4 regions of the Clostridium sp. HMP27 genome follow, and region 1 is predicted to be linked to each of the others. Evidence: riboswitches for the same ligand, from Rfam matches in the RefSeq annotation. Region 1 holds a riboswitch; each other region holds the start of a gene.
What was found. A riboswitch is a leader RNA that binds a small molecule or an ion and turns the genes downstream of it on or off. The one in region 1 is predicted to bind thiamine pyrophosphate.

Region 1 (3,192 bases):
AGAGGTTCCCTAAGCTCCCAAGTTTTCATTAAAACTTTAGTAGGAGATGGAAGTATAAACATTGCATTTATATATCGTGCAATAATTTCCCAGGTAATAAAAAAGAAAATTCCTACAATTGCTGATGATTTATATTTCTTCATAGCTCTACCCTCTGCTTTAATTCATTTATAAGTTCTTCTTTTATCTCAAGTATTTCCCTATTGCTTAAAGCATGTCTATCTCTTGGATAATTAAGAGGAACTATAACTTCCTTTAACCTTACAATAGGCTTTTCTGATATCACAAATATCCTATTAGATAAAAATAAAGCTTCTTCTACGTCATGAGTTATAAACAAGATAGTCTTTTTTAAATTAATCCATTGACTTAGAAGCCATTCCTGCATAGAAACCTTTGTAATAGCATCTAAGGCACTAAAAGGCTCGTCTAGAAGCATTACCTCTGATCCTGTAAGTAATGTTCTGATAAAAGAAACCCTTTGTCTCATTCCTCCCGATAGATCCTTTGGATGTTTATCTTTATACTCATTTAAGCCAAAAATCTTTAAATATTCCTCTGCCTTTTGTCTAGCTTCTTTAACATTTCTAGAACCTACTTCCATCGGTAATGAAGCATTTTCTAAAATCGTTCTCCAGGGTATTAATAAATCTCGTTGGGGCATGTACCCTATATGGCCATGTAGGTCTTTAATATTATTACCACCTAATAAAATATCTCCACTAGAAGCTTTTTCAAGTTTTGAAATCAATCTAAAGATTGTACTTTTACCACAACCACTAGGCCCTATTATACTTACAAAATCTCCTTTATTTATCTTAAAGTTTAGATCTTCTATAAGAGTCTTTGAATCATTTTCATATTTAAAGTTCACATTAGAAAACTCTAACATACTGATTACATCTCCTTGTTATAAGCCATGTCCCAAAACATATACTCATATTTACTTGTGTTCACAAATATTTCCTCTAGCTTTTCAAGCTCCCCTTTTGGTAGATCCTTTGCCAGGTCATCTACTAAGTCTATTACCCAGTTAGTTAGCTTTATATAATCCTCTGAAATATATCCTCTTATCCATTCTCCATAGAACTCGTGATCTACAGCTCCTGGAATTTTACTTAACTGTCTTCCAATCTCTAAATAACTCCACATACAAGATAATAATGACACAGTAAGATCTGCTAAAGTTCCTCTTTGAGATACAGAAAGCATATAATTAGTATAGGAAATATTAGCAAGGGATGCCTTTGTATCTCTAATTTCCTCCTGAGTAATTCCAAGTCTTCTCATATAAGATCTATGAATACTCATTTCGCCATTTAATATTCCATTTACCATAGTGGCAAATCCTTTCATTACCTCTTCAGTATCAGCCTTAACTATACCCAGAGCATAAATTTTTGCATAATCAATAAGATAAATATAATCTTGAATCATGTAAAATTTAAATTTGTCCACATCTAAAGTTCCTTGTCCTATACCATCTACAAAAGGATGTTTGTAATAAGATTCCCAAATATCTTCAACACTCTTGTATAAACTTTGTGAAAATTTCATTATTAATCCCTCCATTGCTCCTTTTAGTCGTAACACTTAATATTGTAAGACTAATAATTTTAAGGATCTTAGAAAAATAAAAAGGTACAAATCTACAAAAGAGATTTGTACCTATATCCTCAAAATATATGTATATGTAAAACCTCTTCCTACGCTGGAATTATCCAGTTCAGGTTAAAAGGGTCTAAGAATTTCGTTCTTACTCTCAGCCAGCAACACCAGCCCCCCCGGGATTTTTTATGCACTTGTTGTGTTTCACAATATGTAATACTATTAAAATCTAATCTTACATAAACTGCTTTTCACCTTAATCTTACAAAGTCATATTACCACAATAGCTTAAAAATGCCAAGACTTTTTTAAGTGATTAATATTAGAAACATAGCTGGAAATTTTTATTCATACAAAAATAAGAGATGACTAGTGTCATCTCTTATCATATATACTAATCTAATTATAATCAAAGAAAGTATCCAAAATACCGCTGCCCTAATTTTGACACCTATCTCTCCGATAGGTGGGTGTCCTCACAGATGCTTTATAGACCTTGCCATTTACGTTGGACTTATGAGTCAATTCACATCTAAATGTTGAACTCCCTTTTAAGTAATGTAGGTTCAAAATAAGAGCTTCACAAATATTTCAGAAATAAGGGATTAACCTTATGAAATTATTATATCAAATATCATCTAGATTGCAATAGGGAATTTAAGGTTGATAAAATTCTATTAAATTTATGTAAAGTATACATAAGTTTTTCAATACCAAAATATTATAGAACACTTAAAATTTCATTGGAGGTGTTCATTTGGAGGTTGTCGCTATTACAAAGGATTCTATAGATATTGGAAAAGAAAGAGTTTTAACTATACTTAGTTTATTTCCATTATGCCTAATCATCTTAGCTTTTATATTTGATAACCCTAAAAACATATATAAAGGACTTTATAGAATAGTTGTAAGTCCCGACATACTATTGACGGATTATATATCAGTTGGTGGAATTGGAGCAACATTTATAAATGCAGGTGTTTTAACCTTAGTAAACATTTTTATAATATGGAAATTAAAATTAAAAGTTAATGGCGCATTAATTGCATCTGTATTTACTATTATGGCCTTCTCGTTTATAGGAAAAAACTTATTCAATGTCTGGCCTATATATTTAGGAGGATACCTCTATGTTAAGTATCAACAAATAAATTTCAAAAACATAGTAGTAATAATGATGTTTAGTACAGCTCTTGCCCCAGTAGTAAGTGAGATAAGCTTTGGATTACATGTATCTATAAAATTAGGTCTTCCTATTGGCATACTATTTGGAATACTAATAGGATTTGTAATAACACCACTATCATCACATCTTATAAAAGTCCATGATGGATATAATCTTTATAATATAGGATTTACAGCAGGCCTCATCGGTTCTATAATAACCTCTGTACTTAGAGGTTTTGGTCTAATAATTAAATCAACAGAAATATTATCAACTGAATATGACTCATTTTTAAAGCTGCTTCTCATTTCCTGCTTTATACTCCTTATTTTCTTAGGATATTATATAAACGGCAAAAGCTTTAAAGGATATAAGAATGTCCTACATTATTCTGGTAAAACAGTTACAGACTTTACACA
Region 2 (3,192 bases), on a different contig from region 1:
TGATATAGTATATGAAACCATGGCCGAAGGAGGAATTCCAAGATTCATTGCCTTATTTCACAAAAATAGTCCTGAAAAAATTGGTCCAGTTCGAAGTGCGCGACCTTACTTTTTAGACTTATCTAAACTTCATAAATTACCTTTTGGACATTGTGGATATAGCGAAGAAGCTAAAACTCAAATTGAGACTGAAAATTTGCCAAGCTTAAATGAATTTATATATGAAAAGTATTATTGGCGGGATAAGTCTAGAAAGTATGAACATAGCTTATATACATCCACAGAAAATATGAGAAATTTAATTTCAGAAAAAAATCTTATAGCTAAACCTACATCAACTTATAATTTTAATAAATCCTATTGGGAAAATTCAAATCTTGATAGTTCTAGTTCAGTTACTATAAAAGTAAATAAATATTACAATACTTCTTATATACTTAAAGATGGCTTATATGTTAAATATATGGATGGTACCCCTTCTGTAAATAGAGACAATAATATTCCTATACAAGCAAAGAATATCGTTATTCAGCTTACAAACATAACACTTCAAACTGATAATTTACATGTTGATATACGACTAATTGGTGAAGGAGATTGCCTAGTTATAAGCAACGGTAAAGTAGTTAAGGGAAAGTGGAAACAATCTAGCTTAGATTCCAGTACAGAGCTTCTAGATAATCTCGGAAATCCTATCCCTTTAAATATAGGAAATACTTGGTGGCACATACTAGATAAAAAAGCAAACATTAAAATAAAATAATTTACTTAATTATAGGCAATACTAACTAAAAAGGAGGTATTGCCCATGAAAGGTCGGATAATAGATTTAATAGGCTCAGATGCCCTAGTTGCTTTAGAAGATGGTACTACTATGGAAATTAACAGACTTACGTTATCTGAGCATATAAAGCTCGGAGATATGGTAAATGTAGATCCTAGTCCCCTTCATCCTGGAAATGATAAACTTGTAGACTTCTTTTAATAAGTACAACGTTCTTGAAAATACATATATAATACTATATAATAAGTTATATAAAATTAATAAACCGTGCTAGAGGTGCCGAACTCGGCTGAGAAATGATTTAGTCATTAACTCTTATCACCTGATCTGGATAATACCAGCGTAGGGAAGCAGTCTCGACTCGCTTTATAAGGTATTCCAGTGCTGGAATACTTTTATTTTTTATATCCTTTAGCACAAAGGAGGCTATTATGAAAACTTTACAAAGTGGAATCTTAGAATTATCTAAGTATCCTCTAACCTTATTAACCCTTGCAGGAGTAATTTTAATAATACTGGTATTTATAAGACTTAAGAAGATTACCTTAACCGTAAGAATAATTTCTCAATTAAGTATTGGTCTTGCATTATCTGTACTCCTTAATTTATTTAAGATCGCAGAATTACCTAGCGGAGGAGCTATTACATTAGGTGGAATGGTACCTATTATTCTTCTTTCATTATTTTATGGACCTGAAATAGGATTTCTAACTGGTTTTATGTATGGTATATTAAGCTTAATTTTAGGACCTTATATCCTCCATCCTGTACAGGTATTATTTGATTATCCTTTACCATTTATGGCACTAGGTCTTGCAGGCTTTTTTAAAGACAAAAAATTAATTGCCACAGTTATAGCTGTATTAGGAAGATTTACATTCCACTTTATTTCAGGTGTGGTATTTTGGGGAAGTAATGCTCCAGAGGGAATGTCACCTTATTTATACTCCCTTATATACAATGCTTCTTATTTAGCAATAGATGGGTTAATTTGTATTGTAATACTTACACTAATTCCTGTTAATCAAATATATTCCATTTTAAATAAAAATTCAATTCATAGTCATTAAATGAAAAGCATGTAATGAAAATCATTACATGCTTTTATTATTTTTATTATTCTACTTTTATGGCATTAGTTGGGCAACTTCCTTCTGCTTCTTTTGCAGCATCTTCTGAACCTGATGGAACTTCATCTACTACAACTGTTGCTTTTCCAGTACTGTCATCCATTTCAAATACATCCCCAGCTATTGCTGGACATAGTCCACATGATATACAAAGATCCTTATCAACATATGCTTGCATAATACAATTCCTCCTTTTACTTTGAACTATATATATTTTACCCCACTCGTCATTCTTTATTACTATTTTATTAAATTTTAAAATTTAAATTTTAGCAGTAGTTACTTGCTTAGCTTTATAAAATTATCTAATAATTTATCATAATCCCCATTTAATAACACAAATCTTTCCGCTTGACCGCTCTCTAAGCTTTCAGCTAAATCTAAATTTATAGGCATCTCTGCCATTAAAGGCACTCCTAAGTATTTAGCTTGCTCTTCAGCAGATTTTTTGCTAAATACTCTAATCTTTTCACTACAATTATTACATTGTACATAAGACATATTTTCTACTACACCAAATACCTTTACATCCATTTTTTCTGCCATTATTACAACCTTTTTAACTATCATGGATACCATATCTTGAGGTGTAGATACAACTACCATTCCTTCTACAGGCATGCTTTGCATTATAGTTAATGCTATATCTCCTGTTCCTGGAGGCATATCGATTAAAAGATAATCTAAATCTCCCCAGACTGTGTCTGAATACATTTGCTTCAATACACCAGTTATTACAGGTCCTCTCCATATAACCGGCTGTTCTTCTTCCTCTGTTAAAAGATTTAAGGATATTACCTTTATACCCAAAGATGTTTGGACAGGTATAAACTTTACTTCTTCACTATTTTCTACTTGATGTATTTCTGCTCGTTCTTCGTTTATGCCAAAAAACCTTGGCATAGAAGGCCCTGTTATATCTCCATCAAGTACTCCAACTTTAAATCCAGCCTTCTGCAGTTGTACCGCTAAAATACCAGTTACTGTTGACTTACCAACTCCACCTTTTCCACTTATTACTCCTATAATATGTTTTATATTTCCGTGCTTTGGCACATCTTTAGAACATGTAGATGAATTACTATTACAGCTTCCTTTGCTAGGACAACTATTGCAATCACTCATTTCTATTCCTCCTTAATATGTATTGTAAAACTTTATTTATTATAGCACTAAAAAAATGTTATAAAAACCCTTATAAAAATTATATTAATATCTAAAAGTTACTAGGTTTGTCTTTAGTTGCATTCAAATGCCAACTTCTATTTTCATAGTTTG
Region 3 (3,192 bases), on a different contig from region 1:
GAAGTGATGATGAAGATATGAATTTAATATATTTATTTTTTTAATAATCATGTACAAGCCTTACCTTATAAAATTCATAAATACTTTATCTTCTTTTTGATTTTCTTCTATATTATTTTTACCAGAGTGAATTAATTTCATAAGCCAAGACATATTTTTACCTAAAACTCTCATAATTTGCATTCCTTCTTCATCTTGAGTTGCTTCACCTGGTTCTGTACCATGTACTACATTCCAGTAATTTGATGTAGGCATCACCATTTCTGAATAGTTAATGTAGTTATTTAATTGGTCAAAAGTTGGAACCCCTCCTGATCTTCTAACTGCAACAACACTAGCTCCTACCTTATGTCTAAGTATTCCGCTATTTACTGATGTTACAAGAAATGCTCGATCTAAAAATGATTTCATGGTTCCTGCTATAGCTGAATAATGTACAGGCGATCCTAAAATAATTCCATCAGCTTCTTTCATTTTTTGAATCCATTCATTAACTTCATCATTTTCTATAACACATCTTTCATTCATATTTCTACTACATCCACCACAAGCTAGGCATCCACGTATTACTTTGTTTCCTACATGGATAACTTCTACTTCTATATTTTCTTTTTCTAACTCATTAGCCACAGCTTTTATAGCCTCATAGGTATTCCCATCTTTTTTAGGACTTCCGTTAAAAGCAATTACTTTCATAGTACATACCTCCATATAAACCTTTATATTTATAATCTTTTGTGCTTATGGGATTATTATATGGCTCGGTAATTTAATTAACAAGTACGCACTTTTTTGTTAGATGACTTACCTTCAGGTAAGATTTATTGTAATATGTATATTTACGCTATGTTATAAATTTTTATTGATAATTTTTCTAGTATATAATATAACTATAATATGTTTTTTAATTTTATATTTCTCCTATTCACAAAATAACTAAAGGCAGGTACCTTAATGATACATTATAATGAAAAAGAATATATATGTTTACTAGATTTTGCGATGGATCTTATAAGAGGAAAATGGAAAGCCGTTTTATTATGTCATTTATATAATGAACCTAAAAGATTTTTAGAACTTCAGCGAATAACTAAAGGAATAAGTCAAAAGGTATTAAATGAAAAACTTAAGGAATTAGAAAATGATGAATTAATAAGCAAAATAATTTATGCTGAAATTCCTCCTAAAGTTGAATATTATCTTACTAATAAGGGAAAAGAACTTACCAAGATTATTAAAGAAATTGAAGATTGGTCTATTAAATATTATCCTCACTTAGACAGTGATTGTGATCAATAATTTATTAAATTGAGATATACTATTAAAGAAGCACTGAATAATTATTCTAAAAAATTCTTTACATAGTATCACTTCAGCATTATAATGAGTTTAAAGTAATATATTACTTACATAAAAAATAAATATAATTATAATTAACTAGGGGTGCCCTTTGGCTGAGAAGATTTTACTAATCTAACTCTATGAACCTGACGTAGTTAGTACTACCGTAGGGAAGTTATGTACGATTATTATTATAATTGATTTTTATAATATGATTTTGTAAGAAGCTTTGCCGTATGGTAAAGCTTCTTTTTAATTTATTTTTAAAATTTAATAATTGGACCTTTTCAAAAATACAAACAAACCCTGCTAGTTATTTTTTGAAGACGTCTAGCGCAAGGGGAGCTTATATTGATAAGCTGAGAAAGAGATGTTATCTCTGACCCTCATAACCTGATTTGGATAATTCCAACGTAGGGAGCATTTTTCAACTATACATTCGTATTCTTGTTGCAAGCCCTATATAGGCTTGCATTTTATTTTTGTCAAAAATAATTAAATAATAAAGGAGAGTTCAAATTATGTATACAACTCAAATGGATGCAGCTAAAAAAGGTATTATTACAAAAGAGATGGAAATAGTAGCGAAAAAGGAAAATATGCATATAGAAGTTTTAAAAAAGCTTATTGCAGAAGGGAAAGTTGCTATACCAGCTAATAAGAATCATAAATCCATAGATCCAGAAGGTATAGGAGAAGGCTTAAGAACAAAAATAAATGTAAATTTAGGTATATCAAAAGATTGCTGTGATATTGATGAAGAAATGAAAAAAGTACAGCTAGCTTTAGACATGAAGGCTGAGGCTATAATGGACTTAAGCTCCTTTGGAAAAACTGAAGAATTTAGACAAAGACTTGTTACTTCATCATCTGCTATGATAGGAACTGTCCCAATATATGATGCTGTGGGATTTTATGATAAAGAATTAAAGGATATTACTGCAAAGGAATTTTTAGATGTTGTAGAAAAGCACGCAAGAGATGGTGTAGATTTTGTAACTATTCATGCTGGTATAAATAGAGAGACTGCAAATGTGTTTAAAAGAAATAAAAGACTTACAAACATTGTTTCAAGAGGTGGTTCTCTTCTTTATGCCTGGATGGAACTTAATAACAAGGAAAATCCTTTTTATGAATATTACGATGAATTATTAGATATATGTGAAAAATACGATTTAACTTTAAGTCTTGGAGATGCCTGCAGACCTGGTTCTATCAATGATGCTACCGATGCCTGCCAAATAAAAGAATTAATGGTATTAGGCGAATTAACTTTAAGAGCTTGGGAAAGGAACGTTCAAGTTATCATAGAAGGTCCTGGGCACATGTCATTAAATGAAATTAAAGCAAATATGCTGCTTGAAAAGAAGCTTTGCCATGGTGCTCCATTTTACGTATTAGGCCCTATAGTTACAGATATAGCCCCTGGCTATGACCACATCACAAGTGCTATTGGAGGAGCATTAGCTGCTAGCTGTGGAGCTGATTTTCTATGCTATGTAACTCCGGCAGAGCATCTAAGATTACCTAATCTAGAGGATGTTAAAGAAGGTATCATTGCTTCAAAGATAGCTGCTCATGCTGGCGATATAGCCAAAAATATTCCTGGTGCTAGAAACTGGGATAACGAAATGAGTAAAGCAAGACAAGAACTTAATTGGGACAAAATGTTTGAGCTTTCTATTGACCCAGAAAAAGCTAGAAGATATAGAAAAGAATCTTCTCCTGAGCATGAGGACAGTTGTACTATGTGCGGAAAAATGTGTTCCATGAGAAATATGAATAAAATAATGCAGGGAAAAGATATCAATATTTTAAGAGAAGATAACTAGGAAGTGATGAAATGCAAAT
Region 4 (3,192 bases), on a different contig from region 1:
AACAAAAACCTTGCTCAAATGTTAAAAGGTGGAGTAATTATGGATGTTGTTAATCCAAAGGAAGCTGAAATAGCGGAGAAGGCTGGAGCTTGTGCTGTAATGGCTCTTGAAAGAGTACCTTCCGATATAAGGAAGCAAGGTGGAGTTGCAAGAATGTCCGATCCTAAAATGATTAAAGAAATAAAATCAGCAGTTTCAATACCAGTTATGGCCAAAGTTAGAATTGGTCACTTTGTAGAAGCTCAAATACTTCAAGCTTTGGAAATCGATTATATTGATGAAAGTGAAGTTTTAACTCCTGCAGATGAAGCTTATCATATAAATAAATGGGATTTTAAAGTTCCTTTTGTTTGTGGTGCTAAAAATCTTGGAGAAGCTTTAAGAAGAATAGGTGAGGGAGCTTCTATGATTAGAACAAAGGGGGAAGCGGGTACAGGAAATGTTGTTGAAGCTGTAAGGCATATGAGATGCATGATGGATGAAATAAGAAAAATAAAAAATGCTCCAGAACAAGAACTTATGACAATTGCAAAGGAAATGTCAGCTCCATACGAATTGATAAAATTTGTTTGGAAGGAAGGAAAGCTTCCTGTAGTGAATTTTGCAGCAGGTGGAATTGCAACACCAGCAGATGCCGCACTTATGATGCAGCTTGGCTCCGAAGGGGTGTTTGTTGGCTCTGGAATATTTAAGTCAGATAGTCCAGAAAAACGAGCAAAGGCAATAGTACTTGCAACTACTTATCATAATGATCCTAAGAGACTTGCCGAGGTTTCAGAAGAATTAGGGGAGCCGATGAGTGGAATAGACTTAAGAGATTTAACTAATAGATATGCAGAAAGAGGCTGGTAAGATGAAGATAGGAGTTTTATCCCTTCAAGGTGGAGTTATAGAACATATAAAAAGCATAAATGCATTAGGCTTTGATGCAGTTGAAGTTAAAACGTTAAAGGATATTGAAGATATTAATGGATTAATTTTACCAGGGGGAGAAAGTACTGCTATTGGCAAAATTTTAAGGGAAACAGGAATGCTTCCCAAGCTTAGAGAGAAGATACTATTAGGATTACCAGTATGGGGAACTTGTGCAGGCATGATACTGCTTGCACAGGAAATTGAAAATGACGACATAACACATATTTCTGTAATGAATATAAAAGTTAGAAGGAATGCATATGGAAGGCAAATAAATAGTTTTAGCACTGAGGATGTTATTAAGAGTGTATCAGATAATCCAATTCCGCTTGTGTTCATTAGAGCACCATTTATTGTTAGTGTGGGAGATGATGTAGAAGTACTCCATAAGTTAAAGGAGAATATAGTAGCAGCTAAACAAAATAATATCCTTGTCACATCCTTTCATCCTGAACTTACAGAAAATCTTCAGTTCCACAAATACTTTATTTCTATGTGCCAGTTCTAACTTGAATTTTTAGGAACTTCATAGGGATCAATTGACTTAATTTTTTATATATAGTATGATGTTAATGAAAATTAATAATATAGGTAATTACACAGGGGAGTTGGTAATGGCCAGCTGAGAGTAAGAAATCCATTCTTAGACCCTTTAACCTGATCTGGATAATGCCGGCGTAGGGAGTTAGATGTAGATATTGTTTTGATATTTAAGACATAAACTTCGTGGGAGTTTATGTCTTTTGTTTTTTATATTATAGAAAAATTAAAAACTACTACTTTTAAAATACTTCTAATTTTCTGCTGGATAGTACTAAAATTTTATATTATTTAAATTTAGGAGTGATTTTATGGGTACAAAAAAATTAACTTTTTCAGCACTACTTATAGCTATGGGAGTTTTACTTTCAAATTTAATTTATATTCCAATAGGAGCTTCAAGGTGTTTTCCTATACAACATTTAATTAATGTACTTTCTGCAGTAATGTTTAATTCCTACATAGGAGTAGGTATTGCCTTTTGTATATCAGTTATAAGAAATATTTTAGGAACAGGTTCTATTATGGCTTTTCCTGGAAGCATGATAGGAGCATTTTTGGCAGCGTTATTTTATAAAAGAGGCAAAAAGATTATACATGCTTTTCTAGGAGAAGTTATAGGTACGGGAGTAATTGGAGCACTTGTTTGTTACCCAATTTCTAAATTAGTACTTGGAAAAGATGTTGCAGCACTATTTTATGTAATACCTTTTTCCATAAGCAGTTTAGGAGGAGCATTAATAGCTTATGTGGTACTAACTATTATATTAAAGAGAAACATAATAAACATGGTTTATAAGCAATAACACTAAGGCTAATTGAAATTGATTAAAAAGTATTGAAAAAACTAAATGAGGAGGTTTTGTAAATGAAAAAAGTATTAACTATTGCAGGTTCTGACAGTTCAGGAGGAGCAGGTATTCAGGCTGATTTAAAGACATTTTCTGCAAATGGAACCTTTGGAATGAGTGTTATAACTGCTATTACGGCTCAAAATACTCAAGGTGTTTGGGCAGTGGAGGATTTATCATCTTCAATTATAGAGGCTCAAATAGATGCAATATTTAAGGATATAGAGGTAGATGGAGTGAAAATAGGAATGGTTTCAAAAATAGAAACTATAGATGCAATCAGTAAAAAGTTAAATGAATATAAACCTAAGAATATGGTTTTAGATCCTGTGATGATTTCAAAAAGTGGATTTGATTTACTTAAACCTGAATCAAAAAAAGCACTTATAGAAAAATTAATACCTTTAAGCTCTATTATAACTCCTAATATCCCTGAAGCATTGGCTATAATAGAAACTTATAAACAGATGTATACGGATAATCATGAGTATAGTGAATTGTTAAAAGAAGCTGAAACATTAAAGGCTATAGAAACAAGAGAACAAATGGAAACTGCAGCAAAGATAATTCATTTCATAGGGGCCCCTAATGTACTTTTAAAGGGAGGTCATTTAGCGGATGATGCTGTAGATATATTATATGATGGAAAAGAATTTCATTATTTTGAAGGAGAAAGAATACATACTAAAAATACTCATGGAACAGGATGTACCTTATCTTCTGCAATATGTTCTAATTTAGCATTGGGTTATACTTTAGTAGAATCAATAAAAAGAGCTAAGGAATATATTACAGAAGCAATTAAGCACTCATTAGATATTGGCCATGGTGTAGGTCCTACTAATCATTTTTACACACTGTATAAAAATGCAGGTATGCTATAGAA

Region 2: it holds a riboswitch for thiamine pyrophosphate, as region 1 does, so the genes downstream of both, thiT (energy-coupled thiamine transporter ThiT) here and tenA (thiaminase II) in region 1, are expected to answer to the same signal.
Region 3: it holds a riboswitch for thiamine pyrophosphate, as region 1 does, so the genes downstream of both, thiC (phosphomethylpyrimidine synthase ThiC) here and tenA (thiaminase II) in region 1, are expected to answer to the same signal.
Region 4: it holds a riboswitch for thiamine pyrophosphate, as region 1 does, so the genes downstream of both, thiW (energy coupling factor transporter S component ThiW) here and tenA (thiaminase II) in region 1, are expected to answer to the same signal.

What each region holds. Positions count from the first base shown of each region.
Region 1 covers NZ_JMFY01000034.1:34,334-37,525, reverse strand. The annotation lists gene DP68_RS14335 (ABC transporter permease) at 1-143, opposite strand, end outside; gene DP68_RS14330 (ABC transporter ATP-binding protein) at 140-892, opposite strand; gene tenA (thiaminase II) at 898-1,557, opposite strand; TPP riboswitch at 1,687-1,796, opposite strand; RNA gene ssrS (6S RNA) at 2,024-2,209, opposite strand; gene DP68_RS14320 (DUF1576 domain-containing protein) at 2,366-3,192, shown strand, end outside.
Region 2 covers NZ_JMFY01000001.1:33,493-36,684, reverse strand. The annotation lists gene DP68_RS00200 (DUF3048 domain-containing protein) at 1-763, shown strand, start outside; gene DP68_RS19395 (hypothetical protein) at 809-985, shown strand; TPP riboswitch at 1,047-1,150, shown strand; gene thiT (energy-coupled thiamine transporter ThiT) at 1,216-1,854, shown strand; gene DP68_RS00190 (ferredoxin) at 1,901-2,092, opposite strand; gene DP68_RS00185 (Mrp/NBP35 family ATP-binding protein) at 2,194-3,039, opposite strand; gene DP68_RS00180 (hypothetical protein) at 3,131-3,192, opposite strand, start outside.
Region 3 covers NZ_JMFY01000018.1:309,716-312,907, forward strand. The annotation lists gene DP68_RS10645 (flavodoxin family protein) at 61-696, opposite strand; gene DP68_RS10650 (helix-turn-helix domain-containing protein) at 955-1,299, shown strand; TPP riboswitch at 1,430-1,531, shown strand; TPP riboswitch at 1,670-1,775, shown strand; gene thiC (phosphomethylpyrimidine synthase ThiC) at 1,860-3,173, shown strand.
Region 4 covers NZ_JMFY01000018.1:209,555-212,746, reverse strand. The annotation lists gene pdxS (pyridoxal 5'-phosphate synthase lyase subunit PdxS) at 1-852, shown strand, start outside; gene pdxT (pyridoxal 5'-phosphate synthase glutaminase subunit PdxT) at 854-1,423, shown strand; TPP riboswitch at 1,507-1,616, shown strand; gene thiW (energy coupling factor transporter S component ThiW) at 1,767-2,261, shown strand; gene DP68_RS10130 (hydroxymethylpyrimidine/phosphomethylpyrimidine kinase) at 2,324-3,190, shown strand.